Regions from separate parts of the Streptomyces sp. NPDC027663 genome, predicted to be linked through region 2. Evidence: riboswitches for the same ligand, from Rfam matches in the RefSeq annotation. Region 2 holds a riboswitch; each other region holds the start of a gene.
What was found. Region 2 has a riboswitch for cobalamin ahead of ACZ4SF_RS05795 (ribonucleoside-diphosphate reductase subunit alpha). Riboswitches for the same ligand answer to the same signal wherever they lie in the genome.

Region 1 (4,682 bases), on a different contig from region 2:
TTCCGGCGACGCGGGAGGCTGCCGCGTCCAGCTCCGCGTACGTCATCACTCCGGCGCCGAACCGGAGGGCGGGACGACGGGGGTGAAGCAGTGCCGTCTCCGACAGGTTCTTCGCGATGTTCGGCATGTGTCCTCCAGGTGACAACCCCGTCAATTGCCCAGTGCCCGGTACAGAGTGGCGGTCGTAGAAGCCGCGACCAATGGACCGGCGGACAAGATGACACCGGATGTGTTGGTCCCGCCGACAAACTCCGTCGCCGATGCCCCGTTCATCACAGCCCTGACTTGTGGTCGGCGACAACCGCGCTCACCTAGGCTGGCCTCGTGCCACGTCGACCGCCCGTCCCTGAAATCGCCGCCGTTGCACAGTCCCTGCGCCCGCATCTGTCCGAGCTGGTCGAGCGGGCCGCCCGCCGCATCCGCGAGGAGATCGACATCTACGGCCCCTCGGGCACCGTGCCGGAGGAGGAGCTGCGGGCGTCGCTGCGGCGCAACATCGACAGCATGCTCGCCCAGTTCGCCCGGGGCAGCGCACCCGACCTCACCGAGCCCAGCAGGACCGGACGGCTGCGCGCGATCCAGGGCGGTCCGCTGCCCGACGTCCTGCGCGCCTACCGGCTCGGGTTCGCCGAAGTGTGGGCGGTCCTGGCCGACGAGGCCGGCCGGCTCGCCGTCGATCCGTCCGTACTGGTGCCGGCTGCGGCCGACGCCTGGCAGCTCGCCGACGAGTACAGCGACGCGCTGACCTCCGCCTACCGCAGGGCGGCCGCCGAACTCGTCCGTAGCCAGGAGCGTGAGCGCTCCGCCCTGACGGAGGCGCTGCTCACCGGCCGGATCACCGACCGCGGCACGCAGTGGGAGGTGGCCCAGAGTCTGGGCCTGCCGAGGAAGGGCCCGTTCGTCGCGGTCGCCGCGGAGGCCACCGCCCTCGGCCAGGAACCCCTCGGTGACGTCGAGGCCCAGCTGACCGCGCACGGCATCCCATCGGCCTGGGCGCTGCGGCCCGATCTGCGCATCGGGATCGTCTGCCTGCTCCGTCCGGACGCCGTCGACCTGACGATGGCGGTACTACGACGCCTGGCCACCGCCCGGGTGGGGGTGAGCCCGGCCTTCGCGTCCCTCGACGGCACCGGCCAGGCGCTGCGCCACGCCCGGCTGGCCCTGAACAGCCCGCCCTCGGGAACGGCCCCCCACGTCGTCCGCTTCCAGGACGACCCGCTCACCCTCGTCATGGCCGCCGCGCCGGAAGCCGCCGCCGACATCGCCCGCAGTGTCATGGGCCCGGTCCTGGCGCTCGGCCCGGACACCCGGGCCGTACTGCTCGACACCTTCCAGAGCTGGGTCGAGGCTGCCGGCAACGCCACCGCGACGGCCCAGGCCCTGCACTGCCACCCCAACACCGTCCGCTACCGTCTCCGCCGCCTGGAGGACCTGACCGGCCATTCGCTCCAGGCCCCCGGCGACACCGCCGAACTGGTGGCCGCTCTCCGCGCGGTCAGGTTGCTTCCCCACCCCGGGGAGGACACACACGCCGGTTGACCAGCTCGGGTTCAGGTTCCACCCGGCCCCTTCGAGACGGATGCGCACGCCGGTTCTCCAGCTCGGGCTCAGGTTCCACCCGGCCCCGCCGGGGGACGGACGGGCACCCCGGTTGACCAGCTCGGCTCCTCGTGCGGGCGCCAACACCTCGGCCCCTGGCGAGTGATGCAGCTCGGGGCCCCCTCTACGCCACTCCCCCACGGCTCCGACGAACGCTCGAGGCAGGGGAATCCGGCAGCCGCTCACAGGCGTAGGGGAGGGAAGCGTGCGGCGCTTCCCGCCGCCGGCCTGTTCGACACCTGCCGGCCGCATGTCTCAACTCACCTACCGTATGGCGGACATCACCCACCGCAACTCGGGCGGGACCCGTAGGCTGGCCGGTGCAGCTGGTTCGCCCCGTCCGCCAGGCGGGATGCGTCGCAAGAGGGAACCCGGTGGAAATCCGGGACTGCCCCGCAGCGGTGAGCGGGAACGACCGCCGTCATACGCACTGGGCCCACGGAGGGCCTGGGAAGCGACGGCCAGTAGGAGTCTCGTACGACAGAGACGCGCCCGCGAGTCCGAAGACCTGCCAACTGCCCGCGTGCGAGCCACTCGTGCGCGGACATCCCGGTGACCTCGAGGGCGGTTGGGGGCACCTCCGGACCATGTCCGGGGGGAGTACAGACCAGGCGGACGACCGTGCCTCGGCGCGCGGGGTCGTGTCCGCCCGGTTCGTCACCCCTTCGCGCTCTCGCCCCGTCCCCGGGATCTCAGGGATTCATCTCGCGAAGGAGATCTCCGTGACCAGCAAGTCCGCAGCTGCGGCAGCACGGGCGACCGTGTACGGCTACCCCCGCCAGGGCCGGCACCGGGAACTGAAGAAGGCCGTCGAGGGTTACTGGGCGGGCCGCGTCAGCGCGGACGCCCTGCGCGCCACCGCGGCCGAACTGCGCCGCGCCACCTGGCGGCAGCTCGCCGAGGCAGGCATCCACGAGGTGCCCACCGGTGACTTCTCGTACTACGACCACGTCCTCGACACCACCGTCATGGTCGGCGCGCTCCCCGCACGCCACCGGGCCGCCGTCGAGACGGACGCGCTGGACGGGTACTTCGCCATGGCCCGCGGCACCGACGACGTGGCGCCGCTGGAGATGACGAAGTGGTTCGACACCAACTACCACTACCTCGTGCCGGAACTGAGCCCGGACACGGTGTTCTCGGCCGACTCGCACAAGCAGGTCTCGGAGCTGAAGGAGGCCCTCGCCCTGGGCCTGACCGCACGCCCGGTCCTCGTCGGCCCCGTCACCTACCTGCTGCTCGCCAAGGCCGCCCCCGGCGCGGACGCCGGCTTCATCCCGCTCACCCTGCTCGACCGGCTGCTGCCGGTCTACGCCGAGATCCTCGCCGACCTGCGCGCGGCCGGCGCCGAGTGGGTGCAGCTCGACGAGCCCGCCCTGGTCCAGGACCGCACCCCGGCCGAACTGAACGCCGCCGCCCGCGCCTACCGCGAGCTCGGCGCCCTCACCGACCGGCCCAAGCTGCTGGTCGCCTCCTACTTCGACCGGCTCGGCGACGCCCTGCCCGTGCTGGCCAAGGCACCGGTCGAGGGGCTCGCCCTGGACTTCACCGGGGCGGCGGCAGCCCAGCTCGACGACCTCGCCGCCGTGGGCGGCCTGCCCGGCAAGCGCCTGGTCGCCGGTGTCGTCAACGGCCGCAACATCTGGGTCGACGACCTGGAGGAGTCGCTCGCCACACTCGGCACCCTGCTGGGACTCGCGGACCGGGTGGACGTGGCCGCCTCCTGCTCGCTGCTGCACGTGCCGCTCGACGCCGCCGCGGAACATGACATCGACCCGCAGATCCTGCGCTGGCTGGCCTTCGCGAAGCAGAAGACCCGGGAGATCGTCACCCTCGCCAAGGGGCTCGCCCGGGGCACCGGCGCGATCACCGCCGAACTCGCCGCGAACCGCGCCGACCTGGCCTCCCGCGCGGGCTCGCCGATCACCCACACCCCGGCCGTCCGCGCCCGCACCGCCGCCGTCACCGCGGCCGACGCCCGCCGCGCCCAGCCGTACGCCGAACGCGCGGCCGCCCAGCGCGCACACCTCGGACTGCCGCTGCTGCCGACCACGACCATCGGCTCCTTCCCGCAGACCGGTGAACTGCGCACGGCCCGGGCCGGACTGCGTGCGGGCCGGATCACCCCGGCCGATTACGAGGAGCGGATCAAGGCCGAGATCCGGGAGGTGGTCGGCTTCCAGGAGAAGGCCGGGCTGGACGTGCTGGTGCACGGCGAGCCCGAACGCAACGACATGGTCCAGTACTTCGCCGAACAGCTCACCGGCTACCTGGCCACCCAGCACGGCTGGGTCCAGTCGTACGGCACCCGTTACGTCCGCCCGCCGATCCTCGCCGGGGACATCTCCCGCCCGGAGCCGATGACGGTGCGCTGGACGACGTACGCCCAGTCCCTCACCGGTCGGCCGGTCAAGGGCATGCTCACCGGGCCGGTCACCATGCTCGCCTGGTCCTTCGTCCGTGACGACCAGCCGCTCGCCGAGACCGCCCGCCAGGTGGCCCTCGCCCTGCGCGACGAGGTCGGCGACCTGGAGGCCGCGGGCACTTCGGTGATCCAGGTCGACGAGCCCGCCCTGCGCGAGACCCTGCCGCTGCGCGCCGCCGACCGCCCCGCCTATCTGGAGTGGGCCACCGAGGCGTTCCGGCTGACCACGAGCGGCGTCCGGCCGGACACCCAGATCCACACCCACATGTGCTACGCCGAGTTCGGCGACATCGTCCAGGCCATCGGCGATCTCGACGCCGATGTCATCAGCCTGGAGGCGGCCCGCTCCCACATGCAGATCGCACGTGAACTCGCCGGCCACGGCTACCCGCGCGAGGCGGGGCCCGGTGTCCACGACATCCACTCGCCGCGTGTGCCCAGCCCGGAGGAGGTGGCCGGCCTGCTGCGCACCGGTCTGCAGGCGATCCCCGCTGAACGTCTGTGGGTCAATCCCGACTGCGGCCTGAAGACCCGCGGCTGGTCCGAGACCCGTGCGTCCCTCGAGAACCTGGTCGCAGCGGCTCGCACGGTCCGTGCGGAGCTGTAGCGCGGGCGCACGCCTGGCACCGGAACACGCCTGACAGAACGCGTCCGGCAC
Region 2 (4,682 bases):
GCCTTCGGTGTGCTGGCCGCCTACACCTACTCCTCCGGCCTGCGGGCGCCCGCGCTGATCGCGTTCGTCAAGGACACGCTGATCTACATCGTCATCGCGGTGGCGATCATCTACATCCCGATCAAGCTGGGCGGGTTCGACGACATCTTCGCCAAGGCGGGCGAGGCGTTCAGCCAGATCAACCCGGTCACCGAGGCTCCGCGCGGTGCGCTGGCCCCGGCGGACAAGGGCCAGTGGACGTACGCAACGCTGGCACTGGGCTCCGCGCTGGCCCTGTTCATGTACCCGCACTCGATCACCGCGACGCTGTCGTCCAAGAGCCGTGACGTGATCCGCCGCAACACCACGATCCTGCCGCTGTACTCGCTGATGCTGGGCCTGCTGGCCCTGCTGGGCTTCATGGCGATCGCGGCCGGGGTGAAGGTCACCAACGGACAGCTGGCGATCCCGCAGCTGTTCGAGGACATGTTCCCGGACTGGTTCGCGGGCGTCGCCTTCGCGGCGATCGGCATCGGCGCGCTCGTCCCGGCGGCGATCATGTCCATCGCGGCGGCGAACCTCTTCACCCGCAACATCTACAAGGACTTCATCAAGCCGGACGCCACGCCCGAGCAGGAGACCAAGGTCTCCAAGCTCGTGTCGCTGCTGGTGAAGGTCGGCGCCCTGGTCTTCGTCCTGACCATGGACAAGACGGTCGCCATCAACTTCCAGCTGCTGGGCGGCATCTGGATCCTGCAGACCTTCCCGGCCCTGGTCGGCGGCCTGTTCACCCGCTGGTTCCACCGCTGGGCACTGCTGGCCGGCTGGGCGGTCGGCATGGTGTACGGGACGGTGGCCGCGTACGGGATCGCCTCGCCGACGCAGAAGCACTTCGGCGGCAACGCCAAGGAGATCCCGGGCATCGGCGAGATCGGCTACATCGGCCTGACGGCGTTCGTGCTGAACGTCCTGGTGACCGTGGTCCTGACCTTCGTCCTGAAGGCCGTGAAGGCCCCCGAGGGCATCGACGAGACGCGGCCCGAGGACTACACGGCGGACGCGGGCGACCCGGGCGTCCAGGTGGAGCTGCCGCCGGCCACGGCGGGCGCCGGCCACTAGGAGCGCACCCAGAACCCGCAGCGGGCCGCCGTGAAGCACGTGCTACGGCGGCCCGCTCGCTTGCACACTCACAGCATGGACATCCTCATCCGCGCCGCCGAGCCCGCCGAGTACGACGCCCTGGGAGAGATCACCGCCCAGGCCTACCTCCAGGACGGTCTCCTCGACTTCGGCGAGAGCGACCGCTACCTGGGCGAGCTGCGGGACGTGGCCAAGCGGGCGTCCGCGGCCGACGTGCTCGTGGCCACGCGCGACGGCAGCCTGCTCGGCGGTGTCACCTTCGTCCCCTCCGGCGGCCCCATGGCCGACATCGCCCGCCCCTCGGAGGCCGAGATCCGTATGCTCGCGGTCGCCCGTGCGGGCCGCGGCCAGGGCGCCGGCGAGGCGCTCGTGCGGGCCTGCATCGAGCGGGCACGGGCCACGCAGGGCTGTACGGCCGTCGTCCTGTCGACCCAGCGCACCATGCGCGCCGCCCACCGCATCTACGAACGCCTGGGCTTCGTGCGCGTCCCGGAACGGGACTGGAACCCGATCCCGGACATCGACGACATCACTCTCCTCACCTACGAGTTGACGCTCTGAGACCGGCACGACACAACATCTGGGGGTGCCACGGCAGCCCGGCACTAGATGTATGCTCGTCCTCGCTGTCGCCGCAGGGGAATCCGGTGCGAATCCGGAACTGTCCCGCAACGGTGTACTTGCGTGTATCCGCACGCCTGTTCAGTCCGAGGACCTGCCCACAGCGTGCGCCCGGCCGTCCGGTCCGGGTGCCTTGAGACGTCCGGGCCTCGTGGAGTGGGCCGGTGGACGCGACGCCGTGCGCGCTCGTGGCTGCCCCCTGCCCTCCGCCAGGCCCAAGTGCCGAGCGAGGGAGAGCCCCACGTGACCATCGCGCCAGCCGACCCGGCTTCAGTCCGCGAGCCGGAGACCGACGGTCCCGGTGCCGCGCTGCTGCGGACCCTGACCGAGCTGACCGCCGACCTGCCCGATGCCGACTCCGGCCGGGTCGCCGCCGCCGCACTGCGCGGCCGGTCCGCCCGGGCCGACGAGGCGGAGCTGCGGGAGCTGGCGACGGAGGCCGCCGCCGGCCTCATCTCCGAGGACCCCGCCTACTCGAAGCTGGCCGCCCGGCTGCTGACCCTCACGATCCGGGACGAGGCCGCCTCGCAGGGCGTGACGTCCTTCACCGAGTCCGTCGCGGTCGGGCACCGCGAGGGCCTCGTCGCCGACCGCACCGCGGAGTTCGTGCGGCTGCACGCCGAGCGGCTCGACGCGCTGATCGACCGCACGGCCGACGACCGGTTCGGCTATTTCGGCCTGCGCACGCTGCACAGCCGCTACCTGCTGCGTCACCCGATCACCCGCAAGGTCGTCGAGACGCCCCAGCACTTCATGCTGCGCGTGGCGAGCGGTCTGGCCGAGGACGACTCGACCCGCTCCGTGGACGAAGTCGCGTCCCTGTACGGCCTGATGAGCCGCCTGGACTACCTGCCCTCCTCCCCCACCCTGTTCAACTCGGGTACGCGCCACCCCCAGATGTCGTCCTGCTACCTGCTGGACTCCCCGCTGGACGAGCTGGACTCCATCTACGACCGCTACCACCAGGTGGCCCGGCTGTCGAAGCACGCCGGCGGCATCGGTCTGTCGTACTCCCGCATCCGCAGCCGCGGTTCGCTGATCCGCGGCACCAACGGGCACTCCAACGGCATCGTGCCGTTCCTGAAGACGCTCGACGCCTCGGTGGCCGCGGTGAATCAGGGCGGCCGGCGCAAGGGCGCGGCCGCCGTCTACCTGGAGACCTGGCACTCGGACATCGAGGAGTTCCTGGAGCTGCGGGACAACACCGGTGAGGACGCCCGCCGCACGCACAACCTGAACCTCGCGCACTGGATCCCGGACGAGTTCATGCGCCGGGTCGACGCCGACGGGCAGTGGTCGCTGTTCTCGCCGGCGGACGTGCCCGAGCTGGTGGACCTGTACGGCGAGGAGTTCGACGCCGCGTACCGCAAGGCGGAGGCGGCGGGCCTGGCGAAGAAGACGCTTGCGGCGCGTGAGCTGTACGGCCGCATGATGCGCACCCTCGCGCAGACCGGCAACGGCTGGATGACCTTCAAGGACGCCGCCAACCGCACGTCCAACCAGACGGCGCTCCCGGGCCGTGTCGTGCACTCCTCCAACCTGTGCACGGAGATCCTTGAGGTCACCGACGACGGCGAGACCGCGGTCTGCAACCTGGGCTCGGTGAACCTGGGCGCGTTCGTGGACACCGCGACCGGGGATCTCGACTGGGCGCGGCTGGACCGGACCGTGCGTACGGCCGTCGTCTTCCTCGACCGCGTGGTCGACATCAACTTCTACCCGACCGAGCAGGCGGCCCGGTCGAACGCCAAGTGGCGCCCCGTGGGCCTCGGCGCGATGGGCCTGCAGGACGTCTTCTTCAAACTGCGGCTGCCCTTCGACTCCGCGGAGGCGAAGCAGCTGTCCACCCGGATCGCCGAGCGCATCATGCTCGCCGCGTACGAGGCGTCCGTCGACCTCGCCGAGGCCAAGGGCCCGCTGCCGGCCTACGGGGAGACCCGTACCGCCCAGGGCATGCTGCACCCGGACCACTACGACGTCGAGCTGACCTGGCCGGAGCGCTGGGCCGCCCTGCGCGAGCGGATCGCGGCGACCGGCATGCGCAACTCGCTGCTGCTGGCGATCGCGCCGACGGCCACGATCGCCTCGATCGCGGGCGTGTACGAGTGCATCGAGCCGCAGGTCTCCAACCTGTTCAAGCGCGAGACCCTGTCCGGTGAGTTCCTGCAGGTCAACTCGTACCTGGTGCAGGAGCTCAAGGACATGGGCGTGTGGGACGCCCGCACCCGCGAGGCGCTGCGTGACTCGAACGGCTCGGTGCAGGACTTCGTCTGGATCCCCGAGGACGTCCGGCAGCTGTACCGCACGGCCTGGGAGATCCCGCAGCGCGGCCTGATCGACATGGCCGCCGCCCGCACCGCGTTCCTGGACCAGTCCCAGTCCCTGAACCTCTTCCTGGAGACGCCGACCATCGGCAAGCTCTCCTCGATGTACGCGTACGCCTGGAAGTCCGGGCTGAAGACGACGTACTACCTGCGCTCCCGCCCGGCGACGCGCATCGCCCGCGCCGCCCAGGCGCAGGCCACCATCCCCGTGCAGCAGGTCGCCGACCCCGACGCGGTCGCCTGCTCCCTTGAGAACCCCGAGTCCTGCGAGGCCTGCCAGTAATGTCCACCCGTCACGCCAACCTCCTCGACCCGGGCTTCGAGCTGACCCTGCGCCCGATGCGCTACCCCGACTTCTACGAGCGCTACCGGGACGCCATCAAGAACACCTGGACCGTCGAGGAGGTCGACCTCCACTCGGACGTCGCCGACCTCGCCAAGCTGACGCCCGAGGAGCAGCACCTCATCGGCCGGCTCGTGGCCTTCTTCGCGACGGGTGACTCGATCGTCGCGAACAACCTCGTGCTGACGCTGTACAAGCACATCAACTCGCCCGAGGCGCGGCTCTACCTGAGCCGGCAGCTGTTCGAGGAGGCCGTGCACGTCCAGTTCTATCTG
Region 3 (4,682 bases), on a different contig from region 2:
GGAAGTCCGGCTCCTCGAAGCGGCCGGCGGCTATGCGCCTCGACTTGAACGCCATGACCGGCGAGGCGAAACCGCTGCCCGCGATCGTCTTCAGGACCAGCTGACGGTCGAGGCCGCAGGCCGCCGCCAGCTCACTGGCCTCGGCCAGCGCCTGCACCTCGATGCCCATCAGCAGGTTGAGGAGCAGCTTCATCCGCATGCCGGAACCGAGTGCGCCCAGATGGACGACCTCCTTGGCCAGCAACTGCAGCACAGGGCGGACGGCGTGGAACGCCTTCTCCTCGCCGCCGGCGAACAACCGCAGTTCACCGTCGCGGGCGTGGTCCCGGTTGCCGAGCATGCCGACGTCCAGGACCGAGGGGACGTCCCCCGCGATCTGGACGACCTCGTCGGGGGAGACGGTGCTGGCGCAGATGAGGACGCCCGGGTAGGGGCCCTTGGCCAGCACGCCGTCCGGGCCGCGGAGCACGTCGCCGAGGGCTTCGCCGTCGGCGACGACACAGATGGCGGCGCTCGTACCCGCGACGGCGTCGGCGGGATGTGCGGCGGCGTGGGCGCCCGCCTCGGCAAGCGGCGCGATCCGCTCCGCGGTACGGTTCCAGACCCGGACCTTGATTCCCTGGTCGAGGAGGCGACCGGCCAGGCCGGCACCCATTGCGCCGAGCCCGAGCACGGCGACCGGGCCGTTGGTGGTGTGTGGCGTCATGACGCCACCCCCTTGGTCTCCTTGATCACCCGGAACCGCAGCGACTGCCGCTGGTCGACCCACTCGCGCAGCGGCGCCACCAGCTCGCGGTGCTCCTCGCTCTGCTGCCAGGCGAAGAACTGCTCGGCGGACTCCCACTCGCTGGTGATGACCCACTGACGGGAGTCGTCGGCGGGTTCACCGAGCCGCTCGACGATGTGACCGGGGCTGCTCGCCACGGACTTCCTGAGGTGCTCGTACAGGTCCAGGAACCCCTGCTCGCCGCCCTCGATCACACGGACCGCGAAAACGACGCTCAGCTTGTCGGCCGGTCGGCCTTCATGGTTCATGCCCATGTCTCCTCCTGATGATGAGATCCGGCAGGACACGCATCCCACGGACTCATGTCCCCCGTACGGCTGCAACTCCGAATGGGGGACAAGCCAGTCGGCACAAGGGGTTCACGTTCCGTCATTAGACAATTCGGGTGAGTGGCGGGCGGTTTTGCCGGGGGAAACGGGCGAAGTCACCGGCCGCGAGGTTTACCGGCCCGGCGGGCGGCGGTCGGGCCGAGCGGTCCGGCACCGGGCGCGAGGACCAGGACGCCGGAGCCGGGCCTGGCTTCAGGTGGGGAGCCACCGGACCGCGGCGCGCGGGAACTCGAAGCACGGATCGACGGCGCGGTCGGCCGTAGTGCGTGACGGGTCGGGGTTTCCCGGCGTCAGCCGTGACGGCGCGGTCGGCCGTGGTGCGGGGTTCGGGCTTTCCCGGCGTCAGCCGTGGCGGCGCGGTCGGCCGTAGTGCTGCCATGGGAGGTGTGGTGGGGGGAGGGCCGGCCTGCCGGACCCGGTGGTGACGGACCGTGGCATGGTTTCTCGTCGCCGGTGATGGAATGATGATCGGCGACATAAGGCGACGGCGGTCCGAGGAAGCCGGTGTGAATCCGGCGCGGTCCCGCCACTGTGACCGGTGAGCGAGTTCCGGCATGCCACCGCCCCGGGGCCCGGGGCGGGAAGGCGGGGCGAAGCGATGACCCGGGAGCCAGGAGACTCACGCGGTCGCCTCCTCACGGAACACCGGGGCGGATCTCCCCGGGAGGGGAGTGGCGCGGCGTGCCCGAGAAGTCGGTGGACGAGGCAGCGAACGGGGCTGTGGTACGGAGTGGTTCGGCGCCGTGCCGGGTCGTCGTGTGCCGGGACTGCTGCTGCGGCAGTCCCAAGGTGACCGGTGTCGATCACGCGGCGCAGACCGCGCGCCTGCGGGCGGAGGTGCCGGTGCGCGTCTCCGAGTGTCTCGACGTGTGCGATCAGGCAAACGTCATCGTCGTACAGCCGTCCGCCGCGGGCCGGGCCGCCGGTGCGCGGCCGGTCTGGCTGGGGCTCGTCAACGATGCCGACGCGACCGAGGACATCGTCACCTGGGTGCATGCCGGCGGCCCGGGCGTGGCTCCCCTGCCGGACATCCTCGACCTGTACGCCTTCACGCCACCGCGGCGTCGTGTCGGTTCCTGACGGGCCGTGGACGTGCGCGGGCGGTAAGGCCCTGTACATGTGGGGGGCTTGGGCCGTGTATGTGTGGTGGCTTGGGCTGCGGACGTGTGGGGGCCGTGTGGTGGCTTGGGCCGTGGACGTGTGGGTTCCTACGCCGTGGCCGTAAGGGTTCCTACGACCGTGGTGGGGGTGAGGCCGCACGGTGAGCCGGCAGGTCCGGCCCGGCGACCTCGCTCGTGCGGCAGTGAACTCGGCATGCACCCGGCAAAGTTCCGCCACCGGTGACCCACGCGCCCCGGGCCCCTCTGCCCCGCGGGAGAGGAAGATCACGCCTGATGGGTGCGGTCTTGGCCGTGCGCGTGTCACGCGGTACGGTCTGTGCGATATCGACGACGGCGAGACGGAAGCCGGTGGGAATCCGGCACGGTCGCGCCACTGTATGCGGGCTCCGGAAGGTGCTCGTGAGTCAGACCCGTGGCCGTCGTCCTGTGCACCACCGAGATGGGACGCGAACTCCCAGAGGAGGTTCTGCCATGGCGCAGACCGTCGCCCAGCCGACAGCCACCAACCCCGCCGTTCCCGCGACGCTGCCGCTGAAGGCGATAGCTCCCTGGGCGGTCTTCTTCGGCATCCTGATGCTGGTCCTGCTGTACTTCGTCGGCGCCGAGCAGGGCGCCACCTCGGTGTTCAGCGGCACGGACGTGCACGAATGGGTGCACGACGGCCGGCACCTGCTCGGCTTCCCCTGCCACTGACGCGAGGGACTCCGTACGCTCATGAACTCCGCAACGGTAAGAAACCTTCTCGTGCGGGGCATGCTCGCCGGCCTCGCCGCCGGTGTGCTCGCCCTGATCGTGGCCTACTTCCTCGGTGAGCCGAGCGTCGACAAGGCGATCAGCTTCGAGGACGCCCACTCACACGAGCACGAGATGGAAGTCGTCTCCCGCTCCGTGCAGTCCACGGCCGGCCTCGCCACCGGTGTCCTCGTCTACGGGGTCGCCTTCGGCGGTATCGCCGCGCTCGCGTTCTGCTTCGCCCTGGGCCGTGTCGGCCGTTTCGGCCCGCGGGCCACAGCACTGCTGCTGTCGGGCAGCGCGCTGCTGGCCGTCTATGTGGTGCCGTTCATGAAGTACCCGGCCAACCCGCCGTCGGTGGGCGACCCGGACACCATCGGCAAGCGGACCACCCTGTACTTCCTGATGATGGTGCTCAGTGTGCTGCTGGCGGTCGCCGCGACCATCCTGGGCAAGCGCCTGGCGCCTGCTCTGGGCACGTGGTGGGCGACCGTGGTGGCGGTGGCGGCGTTCGTCGTCGTGGTCGGGCTGGCGTACGAGTTCCTGCCGGTCATCAACGAGGTGCCGAAGGACTTCCCGGCCGCCCTGCTGTGGCGGTTCCGCCTGTCCGCGCTGGCCATCCAGGCCGTGCTGTGGACCGGATTCGGGCTCGCCTTCGGTGAGTTGGCCGAGCGTCTGCTGAACCCCAAGCCGGCGACGGCCGCGTCCGGGCAGACGGTTCCGGCCGCGCGCTGATTCCTTCCGGACAACAGAGGGCCCCTCGGAACCATCCGGGGGCCCTCTGGCGTTCCCCGGACACCGATGCGCACGGGATCACCGCCATGGCACAGGACCCGGCTGATCCGACGCGATCCACCCCGGCGAGGAGCGGAGGAACCGAGTGGCCAGACACCCCCAGCCGCGCCGCATCACCCTCGGTGGGCGCGAGGCGGTCGCCCTCACCGTCCAGGAGTACGAGCAACTCGTCGCCAGCCGACGGCAGATAGGCGGCCAGAGCGCCCGGGTGCGCGTGCTCGCCCAGCAGGCGAAGCGGACCGAACGGCTCCTGGAGGAGTTGCAGACCCTGGTCGAGGCCCCGGCGGACTGCGGTGAACGGAACACCACGGTGCCGTCCCCATGCCCGGCGTCCTGCCCCGCGCACCGAGCGGCAGAGGCCGACGCAGGCACCGACTGCCTGCGCTGCGCCGTCGCGGCCCTGCTGCACCGGCACCGGCACGGGGCCGCCTGACGGCGGGGACCGCACTCAGGGGCTGGTGCCCGGCCCGGCCAAGGGCTGTCCGAGGCGCAGATTCCACCGCCCGGCCCGTCCGCTGAGTTCCGTTGCCGTCAGCGGGGGTACGTCGAGCCGCCAGAAGGCGGCAGCGGGCAGGTCCAGCACCTGGACGACCGCGGCCCGTACGACCTCCGGCTCGACCACGGCGAGCGTACGGCCGTCCCGGTCCCGCATGCCGTCCAGCCAGCGCCCGACCCGCTCGCACACGTGCTGGACCGACTCCCCGCCGTGTGCCGCCCAGCCGGGATCGGTGAGCCACCGGCCCACCGCCTCCGGTTCCGCGGCTCCCACGTCCTCCAAGGTGCGGCCCCGCCACCGGCCCACATCCAGAGCTCTCAAGTCGGCCGTCTCCACGGCGTCGAGGCCGAGCGCCGCCGCCGTCTCCCGGCAGCGCGCGCTCGGGGAAGCGGCCGCCCGGGCAGCGGTCGGCAGCGAACCGG

Region 1: it holds a riboswitch for cobalamin, as region 2 does, so the genes downstream of both, metE (5-methyltetrahydropteroyltriglutamate--homocysteine S-methyltransferase) here and ACZ4SF_RS05795 (ribonucleoside-diphosphate reductase subunit alpha) in region 2, are expected to answer to the same signal.
Region 3: it holds a riboswitch for cobalamin, as region 2 does, so the genes downstream of both, ACZ4SF_RS28410 ((2Fe-2S) ferredoxin domain-containing protein) here and ACZ4SF_RS05795 (ribonucleoside-diphosphate reductase subunit alpha) in region 2, are expected to answer to the same signal.

The regions. Positions count from the first base shown of each region.
Region 1 is NZ_JBVHSK010000009.1:305,905-310,586, forward strand. It holds gene ACZ4SF_RS24550 (long-chain-fatty-acid--CoA ligase) at 1-127, opposite strand, end outside; gene ACZ4SF_RS24555 (PucR family transcriptional regulator) at 325-1,539, shown strand; cobalamin riboswitch at 1,910-2,129, shown strand; gene metE (5-methyltetrahydropteroyltriglutamate--homocysteine S-methyltransferase) at 2,322-4,631, shown strand.
Region 2 is NZ_JBVHSK010000002.1:203,199-207,880, forward strand. It holds gene mctP (monocarboxylate uptake permease MctP) at 1-1,098, shown strand, start outside; gene ACZ4SF_RS05790 (GNAT family N-acetyltransferase) at 1,174-1,680, shown strand; cobalamin riboswitch at 1,733-1,856, shown strand; gene ACZ4SF_RS05795 (ribonucleoside-diphosphate reductase subunit alpha) at 1,984-4,347, shown strand; gene ACZ4SF_RS05800 (ribonucleotide-diphosphate reductase subunit beta) at 4,347-4,682, shown strand, end outside.
Region 3 is NZ_JBVHSK010000013.1:955-5,636, forward strand. It holds gene ACZ4SF_RS28400 (NAD(P)-dependent oxidoreductase) at 1-706, opposite strand, end outside; gene ACZ4SF_RS28405 (antibiotic biosynthesis monooxygenase family protein) at 703-1,041, opposite strand; cobalamin riboswitch at 1,544-1,757, shown strand; gene ACZ4SF_RS28410 ((2Fe-2S) ferredoxin domain-containing protein) at 1,813-2,196, shown strand; gene ACZ4SF_RS28415 (CbtB domain-containing protein) at 2,709-2,930, shown strand; gene ACZ4SF_RS28420 (CbtA family protein) at 2,952-3,704, shown strand; gene ACZ4SF_RS28425 (hypothetical protein) at 3,850-4,197, shown strand; gene ACZ4SF_RS28430 (histidine phosphatase family protein) at 4,213-4,682, opposite strand, start outside.